Linked DNA regions of Methylibium petroleiphilum PM1. The protein of the gene in region 2 interacts with the protein of the main gene of each other region in a pairwise test. Links are inferred from orthologs where the notes say so. Each region holds a gene or a part of one and is shown on either strand. Other genes may lie near its edges.

Region 1 (4,602 bases), 230 kb from region 2 along the record:
GCGGCAGGTCGAAGGCGGTCAGCGCGGCGCCGGGCGGCGGACCCAGGTCGGGTGCGGGTCCGAGTGGCGCGGGGTCGTCGGAGGTCATGCGCGCAGCGTAGACGCTGCGCGGCCCGCGGTCCTAGCGGGTAGACACCGAGCACAAGGTCGGTGGCAGCGGCGCGGCTGGCCCCGCGGCCGCCCGGTCGTCAGCCGCGTCGCACGCGCCGCAGTTCGTCGAGGATCAGCAGCGCGGCGCCCACGGTGATGGCGCTGTCGGCGATGTTGAAGGCCGGGAAATGCCAGCCGGCCCAGTGGACGTCGAGGAAGTCGACCACGTAGCCGTGCAGCAGCCGGTCGATCACGTTGCCGATGGCCCCGCCGAGGATCAGCGACAGTGCCCAGGCGAACAGGCGCTGGTGCCCCTGGCTGCGCAGCATCCAGACGATGAAGCCGGCCGCCACCAGGCCCAGGCCGACGAAGAACCAGCGCTGCCAGCCCGAGGCGCCGGCCAGGAAGCTGAACGCCGCGCCGGTGTTGTGCACGCGCACGATGTTGAAGAAGCCCGTCACGTGGCGTGCATCGCCGTACTGGAAGTGGCCGAGGATCAGCGTCTTGGTGAGCTGGTCCAGCACGATCACGATCAGTGCGACGCCCAGCCAGGTGAGCAGGCCGCCGCGGCCGAGGGTCGTTGTCCTGGCCATGGCGTCAGGCCACCGTGCGGCTTTCGCCGGCACCGTAGAGATTGTTGGTGCAGCGGCCGCAGATCGTCGGGTGGGCCGGGTCGGCGCCGACGTCGTCGCGGTAGTGCCAGCAGCGTTCGCACTTGGCGGCGCTGCTCGGCGTGACCGCGACCGTCAGCGCGTCGGCCGCCGCCGCGGTGGCGGCCGAGGTGATGAACACGAACTTCAGGTCCTCGCCCAGTGACTGCAGCAGCGCCAGGTCGTCGGCCGGCGCGCCGACCGCCACCGTGGCCTGCAGCGAGGCGCCCACCGCGCCGGCGGTGCGGACGGCCTCGATCTCCTTGTTGACGGCATCGCGGATCTCGCGCACGCGGGCCCACTTGTCCAGGCGCGCGGCATCGGGGGGCGCGAAGGGGGTATAGGTCTGCGTGAAGATCGACGGCGACACGCCCGGCGCGAAGATCGGCCAGGCCTCCTCGGCGGTGAAGCTCAGGAACGGCGCCATCCAGCGCAGCATCGCGCCGGTGATGCGGTGCAGCGCGGTCTGCGCGCTGCGCCGCGCCAGCGATTTCGGGGCGGTGGTGTAGAGCCGGTCCTTCAGCACGTCGAGGTAGAACGCACCGAGGTCTTCGCTGCAGTAGACCTGCAGTTTCGCGACCACCGGGTGGAATTCGTAGACCTCGTAGTGCGCCAGGATCTCGGCCTGCAGCTGCGCCGCGCGGTCGATCGCGTAGCGGTCGATCTCCAGCAACTGCTCGTCCGGCACCGCGTCGGTCGCCGGGTCGAAGTCGCTGGTGTTGGCGAGCAGGAAGCGCAGCGTGTTGCGGATGCGCCGGTAGGCGTCGACCACGCGTGCGAGGATCTTGTCGTCGATGTTCAGGTCGCCCGAGTAGTCGGTGCTGGCGACCCACAGCCGGATGATCTCGGCACCCAGCTTCTCGCTCACCGACTGCGGCACCACGGTGTTGCCGAGCGATTTGCTCATCTTGCGGCCCTGGCCGTCGGTCGCGAAACCGTGCGTCAGCAGGCCGCGGTAGGGCGCACGGCCCTCGATCGCGCAGGCGATCAGCAGCGAGCTGTGGAACCAGCCGCGGTGCTGGTCGTGGCCCTCGAGGTAGAGGTCGGCCTCGGGCCCGCCGTCGTCGCGGCCGGCGCCGGCATGGCTGCCGCGCAGCACGTGGAAGAAGGTCGAGCCGGAGTCGAACCACACATCGAGGATGTCGGTGCTCTTGGCGTAATCGCCGGCTGCCTCGCCCAGCCACTCGCGCGGGTCGAGCCGCGACCAGGCCTCCACGCCGCCCTGCGCCACCAGCGCGGCGGCGCGGTCCATCAGCGCCAGCGTGTCGGGGTGCAGCTCGCCGCTCACCTTGTGCAGGAAGAAAGGCAGCGGCACGCCCCAGTTGCGCTGGCGGCTGATGCACCAGTCGGGCCGGTTGGCGATCATGTCGCGCAGTCGGGCGCGGCCGTTCTCGGGGTAGAAGGCGGTGGCGTCGATCGCCGCCAGCGCGGTCTGGCGCAGCGTCTTCGGCGCCTTGTCGACGGTGAACACGCCCTCGCCCTCGTCCATGCGCACGAACCACTGCGCCGCGGCGCGGTAGATCACCGGCGTCTTGTGGCGCCAGCAGTGCGGGTAGCTGTGCTCGAGCTTTGCGGTCGCCATCAGCCGGCCGGCATCCTGCAGCGCCTGCACGATCAGCGGGTTGGCCTTCCAGATGAACTGGCCGCCGAACAGCGGCAGCTCGGCCGCGTACACGCCATTGCCCTGCACGGGGTTCAGGATCTCGTCGTGCTTCATCCCGTGCGCGATGCAGGAGTTGAAGTCCTCCACGCCGTAGGCCGGCGCCGAGTGGACGATGCCGGTGCCGTCCTCGGCGGTGGCGTAGTCGGCCAGGTAGACCGGGCTGCGGCGCGCGTAGCCCGGGTGCACGTGGGCCAGCGGATGGTGGAACTCCAGGCCCTCGAGCGCCTGGCCGGCGGTCGTGGCGAGCACCGTGCCGGCCAGGCCGTAGCGCGCCAGGCACTTCTCCACCAGCGCATTGGCCAGCAGCAGCAGGCCGCGCTCGGTGTCGACCAGCGCGTACTCGAGCTCGGGGTTGAGGTTCAGCGCCTGGTTGGCGGGAAGGGTCCATGGCGTCGTGGTCCAGATCACCGCGAACGCGTCCTTGGCCAGCGCCGGCAGGCCGAAGGCGGCGGCGAGCTTCTGCGGCTCGGCGGCCAGGAAGGCCACGTCCACCGTCGGCGAGGACTTGTTCTCGTACTCGATCTCGAACTCGGCCAGCGAGCTGCCGCAGTCGAAGCACCAGTACACCGGCTTCAGGCCGCGGTAGACGAAGCCGCGCTCCATCACGCGCTTCAACGCGCGGATCTCGCCGGCCTCGTTGCCGAAGTCCATCGTGCGGTAGGGCTGGTCCCAGGCGCCGAGCACGCCCAGGCGCTTGAAGTCGGCCCGCTGCTGCTCGATCTGCTCGGTGGCATAGGCACGGCTCTTCGCCTGCACCTCGTCGCGCCCCAGGCCGCGGCCGTGCAGCTTCTCGATCTGGTTCTCGATCGGCAGGCCGTGGCAGTCCCAGCCCGGCACGTAGAGCGCGTCGTAGCCGGCCAGCTGACGCGCCTTGACGATCATGTCCTTCAGCACCTTGTTCAGCGCGTGGCCGATGTGCAGCTGGCCGTTGGCGTAGGGCGGGCCGTCGTGCAGCACGAAGCGCGGCCGGCCGACGCGGGCGTCGCGCAGGCGCTGGTAGGTGCCCTGCTGCTCCCACTGCTTCACCCAGCCCGGTTCGCGCTTGGGCAGGTCGCCGCGCATCGGGAAGGGCGTGTCGGGCAGGTTCAGCGTGGCGCGGTAGTCGGTGGGCTGGTCGGTGCTCATGGCGTTCTCGGCGCGGCCGCGCGGGCGGCGCGCGGCGGGGACAGGGCAGGGGGTGCGTCGGCGCAGCGGGCGCCGGCGCCGCAGGGTCAGCGGCCCTGAATTCGATCGCGGGTGGTCTGGCGGCGCTCGGCCGCATGGGCCGCGTGCGGGCTGCTCGTCAGCCACTGGCGCGCCTGGCTCACGTCCTGCGCGATCGCGGCGGTCAGCGCAGCGAGCCCGTCGTAGCGGGCTTCGTCGCGTAGCTTGTGCAGCAGTTCCACGCGGACGAGTTTACCGTAGCCCCCCTCGGCGCCCAGGTGCGCAGGCCAGTCCAGGCAGTGCACTTCGAGGAGCACCCGGCCGCTGTCGTCCACCGTGGGGCGGGCCCCCAAGCTGGCCACACCGTCGAGCGGCTCGGCGGTCAGGCCGTGGGTGCGCACGACGTAGATGCCGTGCGCGGCCGGCTTGGGGTGGGGGAAACGCAGGTTCAGCGTGCGGAAGCCGTCGCCGCCGTCCGGGCCGGCGCCGAGCTCGCGGCCCAGCTTGCGGCCGTGGGTGACGTGGCCGCTGATGCTGTAGGGCCGCCCCAGCAGGCGGGTGACCAGCGCCATGTCGCCGGCGCCCAGCGCCTCGCGCACCGCCGAGCTGCTGACGCGCAGGCCGTGCACCTCGTAGCTCATCATCCGCGCCACGTCGAAGCCCTGGCGTTCGCCGGCGGCGTCGAGCATCGCGTAGTCGCCGGCCCGCTTCGCGCCGAAGCAGAAGTCGTCGCCCACCAGCACGTAGCGCGCCTTCACGCCGCGCAGCAGCACGTCGTCGATGAAGGCCTGCGGCGACTGGTCGGCGAAGGTCTGGTCGAAGCGCAGCACGACGACGCGCTGCACGCCGCAGCGCGCCAGTTCGCCGAGCTTGTCGCGCAGCGTGGCGATGCGCGCCGGCGCCTTGGCCGGGGTGCCGGCACGCGCGGCGAAGAAGTCGCGCGGATGGGGCTCGAAGGTCAGCACGGTGCTGAGCAGGTCGCGGTGCTCGGCCTCGCTCTTGAGCAGCGCCAGCATCGCCTGGTGGCCGCGGTGCACGCCATCGAAGTTGCCGACC
Region 2 (4,181 bases):
GCCGACGCAGGCGACGTCATCACGGCGTTCCAGAGGCATCGTGACGAGGTTCATGAACCAGGGGGTGACGAGAATACCGACCGCCTCCACGTCGCCGCCGGATTCTGGATCGGCGATCGCCGGATCGAACGCCGGTTCGAAACCCACCGCTTCCACCTGCAACGCCGGGTTCAGAACCGGCACGCCAGCCATGCGATCGCGCTCGATGCCGCGGAACAGGTCCACGAGATCGCAGACGCGCCGCGACAAAGCGGCAGCAGGAGACGACGCAGCGCTCATGATCAGGTGGTGCCGTCGAGCACCATGAACTGCTCGGCATCCCCGTCGCACTGCGGGCATCGCCAGTGCGGCGGCAGATCCGAGAAGGACGTGCCGGGGTCGATCTGCCAGACGGGATCGCCGAGCGCGGGGTCGTAGACCCACCAGCAGATCTTGCATTCGAGACGCGCGCCGGCCGGCAGGCGGGCGCTGTTGCCGAGGTAGCTGCCTTCGAACCGCGGCGGGCTGCTGGAGTTCACGGTCTCACCCCGCACACGAAAGCGGTGCGCTCGACGGCCTGCAGGACCGCCGGGTCGAGGCACGCCGCTCTTCTCATGCCTGCTCCACCCACTCCAGCACTTCCCTCAGACGCTCGTGCGAATCGTCGAGGTCTTCCTTGGCGGCTTGGGCCACCTCAGGCAGCTCGACGACTTCGACGGTGTTGAGGATGACCACGTCCTGCGAGTTGTAGTACACGACGCGCCAGCAATTGGGCATGCGGGTGTTGGTGATGCGGCAGTTGCCATAGCCGCGCGACAGGATCAGCACCCGGCCCGTGCCGAGATGGTGATCGAGGAAGCCGATGTCTTCGGTCGACATCGGCAGCAGCGTGAGGTTGACGACGTGAGCCGCCTGGCCCGGACGCCAGATGCGCCACTGATCCTCGATCTCGGCCAGCAGAGAGGGTGCGTTCTGCACATTGGGGGGCAGATCGCCGGTCCAGCGCGGCACCTGGGCCCAGACATCGTCGCGTGCGGCCGCCTTCAGCGCCTGCGGCACGGGGCCGAGTTCGATGACGTCCGACATGACCTGACCATCCATCGAGCGGACCACGCGCCACACGCCGGCAAAGACGGACTCCTGCACGCGCAGCTCATGACTCGCATCGCCGTCGCTCTTGACCAGCGCACTCACCTCGCCCTCGCCGAGCACCTGGTTGACGAGCTGCAGGTCCGCGGCTGGCAGTCCCAGCAGGTCGACGCTGCGGTTGCCGCCGTTGCGGCGCGCGTCGTCGAGGGCCATCAAGGCCTCGCGCAAAGCGCGGTGCGCCTGCTCTCGCGCGGCGATCTCCTCGGGCTCGGGAAGAATCGGCGGGCGGAAGGTCTCCATGCCCTGGGGCATCGGCATGTACTGGAGGCTCTCGTCCTCCTCGGGCTGGCTGCCCGGACCAACGCCTATGCCCACGACCGGTATCGGAAAGTCTTTCATGAGGTGCTTCCGTGAAAGGGTTGTTTCAATGGCACGACGAACCGGAGGATCCGGCACTGACCACCGGGATGCCGATGGTCGGCGCGCGCGAGGTCGGCATGGCCAGCGCCTGCTTGACGCGTTCGACGTAATCGTCCCAATCGAGCATGCCGGAGATCGTGGTCACGTACTGGCCATCCCGCAGGAACAGCAGCGTCGGCCAGCGCTGCGAACCGTAGCGGCGAGCCACGGCTTCCTCGCTCTGTCGCGGCACGACGCCGACGAGGAAACGCCCCGGGAAGCTGCGTTGCAGCTCCGGCAGCACGACAGCCACATCCAGCCCCTCAGGAAAGCGGACCGGATCGCCAGCGAACAACACGACGCGATCACCTCCCTGCGCGGCCCAGTCACCGATGCTGGTCTCGTCGACCCACGTCGCACCGTGGACGCTGACGAGCCGCTCGATCAGCGGCGACGTTTCGGGAACGGCCATCGTCGTCTTGGGGGGCTGCACGGGCAGCTTCACCAGGGTTTCGTGGCTCGACGTGTCGGTACTCATGGTGATTTCTCCAAAGTGGGGCTGGATGCCGCCCCCGCCAAAGCAAGGACTTCGTCCTGGTTCATGCGCGACGGCAGGGCGAAGGAGGCGACGCCGTCGGCGGCATCGCCGTGCATCACCGCTTCGAGCAGATCGAGCGTGGCGTCGATCTCGCGCGCGCGCTCGGTCGTCAGACGCTCCTGAGCGCTGTCGATGAACACGAGCAGCCAATCACCGGGTGCGACGTCGCCCACCAGCGCCGTCCGGACACGGCGAGACTCACCTCGGCCGCGGCACTGCGCGTGACCGGGCTCGACGCTCAACACCTGCATGGGAAGTCCGATGCACATGGCGGCTCGATCAGTTCTGAGCGACTGGCGGGAAGAAGCGTTCGTCGCCGACTCGGCACGCAAGTTCTTCCGGTGGGCGCTGCTCTTCGTAGCGGCCGATATCGAGCTCCGAGAAGGTCACCGACTCGTGCTCGCCCAGCGGCGCGGTGCGCGGCACGGGCCTCGCGCCCCATTGGCGCAGCGTGTCGACCCCATGCGCGAGCGCGTCCTCCAGCGCCTGCTTGACGCGCGGCCGCAGGCTGCCGCCGTAGTCCTCCAGCTCTTCAGGCTGGCAACCGATCAGCAGCACCTGCTTCGGGTACTGCTCCGTCAGCAGCGCCAGCATCAGCACCTCCTGGAAGCCGGTCTGGTGAAGGCTCATCTTCTTCGCCCCCATGAAGCGCGGCACGTCGTCGTTCTCGACCAGCTTCAGCGTGCCTGGCGTCAGCCCGTAGTCGATGGCATCGAAGATCAGCAGGCGCGTCGCAGCCTGCACGTGCTGGATGAGGTAGAGCCCCTGGGTGCCGCCGTCGATCAATTGCACGTGAGGCGCGAACTCGTAGCGGCGCTGCAAGGCCTCGATGCAACGCACGCCGAAGCCTTCATCGGCCCACAGGACGTTGCCAATGCCGAGGACGCAGATTACCTCCGCCTCAGGGTTGCCACCTAGGTCGTGACAGTCGCCAGCAGACGGACGAGCGCTCATGCGGGTTGACTCCAACAAGAAAATCAGTGGGTGCCGCGGGTGCGGCGGGTCTGGACGCGGAGCAACTTCCAGGTGTGGAAGCTGTCCCAGGCAGATTGCAACGCGAGCCAGAACGCCGCATCGGTTCCGAACACCAGCGCGCAACGGATGGCGGTATCGGCCGTGATACCGCGCTGGCCATGCACGATCTCGTGCAAGCGCCGGCGCGATACGCCGAGCAGGCGTGCCGCCTCGGTCTGCGAGAGACCGAGCGGGGTCAGGTAATTGCGCCGGAGAAAGCGCCCCGGATGCCAGGGAGCACGGCCCGGCACCCCGGGTGGCAGCAGCATCGTCGTGGCCGCAAGGGACCGCGACGAACGATCCGAGGCCCCGGCTCCCCGCGAGAAAAAGTCGCCCGCGCCGGACGGCCCTCCCGGTGCGCGCACATGCCGCACTGGACCGATCCATGCCAGTCGCTCGCCCGCCGCCGCTCCGACCGTCCGGGTCGCGCCCCAGCCATTGCGCTGAACCAGATCTTGCAGGCTCATGGCCGTCAGTCCTTGAAGGTGCGGTGGCCGGAGATCATCGTGCTCACCACGCTCGATCGACCCATGATGTCTTCGCGGATGGCGGCGTACACGTGCACGATGACGAACACGATCAGCCACCACATCCCGAGGTGGTGCCAGGTGTGCACGTCCTGGGACTGCCCGAACAGCGGGATCACCCAGCCGAACATCACGTCGGCCCAGGAACCGGCCTGCGCGCCTTCACCGTACAGCGCGAACCCGGTCACGACCATGAACACGGCCGTCAGGAAGAACATGAAGAACATCGCGAAGCGTGCCAACGGGTTGTGTCCCACGTACTTGCCGGGCCGCGCGCTCACGAAGGCATACCACTTCACCATGCCCCATACCTCGAGCCAATAGGCGCGCTGGAACACCGGTACCCAGAACAACTCGCGGGCGTGGTGGTTCCCGACCACGGCCCAGTAGAGACGCCCGAGCAAACCGACGGCCAGCAGGTAGCCGGCGGCGAAATGGGCGAAGCGGATGTAGCCCATCAGGTAATTGGCGCTGGCCTCGCCCGGCATGGTCGGCAAGGGCGAGCCGATGAAGTAGCCCGTGATGGCCAGCACGCTGATGGCCAGCGCATTGATCCAGTGCCAGATGCGCACCGG

Evidence for each region. Proteins that work in one complex are often made in the same cells at the same time.
Region 1: the proteins of MPE_RS14240 (region 2) and ileS interact in binary tests that used the Escherichia coli proteins (3 or more experiments, as listed by UniProt). The link is inferred for Methylibium petroleiphilum PM1 from one-to-one orthologs.

The regions. Positions count from the first base shown.
Region 1 is NC_008825.1:3,236,482-3,241,083, reverse strand. The notes cover bases 488-3,907. They hold ileS (isoleucine--tRNA ligase), read right to left. Parts: upstream 3,529-3,907; coding sequence 688-3,528; downstream 488-687. Other genes in these bases: MPE_RS15365 (bifunctional riboflavin kinase/FAD synthetase), read right to left, coding at 3,615-3,907; lspA (signal peptidase II), read right to left, coding at 488-683. Also shown: MPE_RS15380 (DUF2189 domain-containing protein), read right to left, coding at 1-88; more of lspA, read right to left, coding at 189-487; more of MPE_RS15365, read right to left, coding at 3,908-4,602. UniProt on the Escherichia coli protein: Catalyzes the attachment of isoleucine to tRNA(Ile). As IleRS can inadvertently accommodate and process structurally similar amino acids such as valine, to avoid such errors it has two additional distinct tRNA(Ile)-dependent editing activities.
Region 2 is NC_008825.1:3,001,456-3,005,636, forward strand. What follows is about bases 1,183-4,181. They hold MPE_RS14240 (HyaD/HybD family hydrogenase maturation endopeptidase), read right to left. Parts: upstream 3,020-4,181; coding sequence 2,345-3,019; downstream 1,183-2,344. Other genes in these bases: MPE_RS14225 (hydrogenase expression/formation protein), read right to left, coding at 1,183-1,467; MPE_RS14230 (thioredoxin domain-containing protein), read right to left, coding at 1,493-2,005; MPE_RS14235 (HypC/HybG/HupF family hydrogenase formation chaperone), read right to left, coding at 2,002-2,334; MPE_RS24675 (HigA family addiction module antitoxin), read right to left, coding at 3,043-3,546; cybH (Ni/Fe-hydrogenase, b-type cytochrome subunit), read right to left, coding at 3,552-4,181. Outside these bases: [NiFe]-hydrogenase assembly chaperone HybE, read right to left, coding at 1-339; MPE_RS14220 (rubredoxin), read right to left, coding at 282-518; more of MPE_RS14225, read right to left, coding at 592-1,182.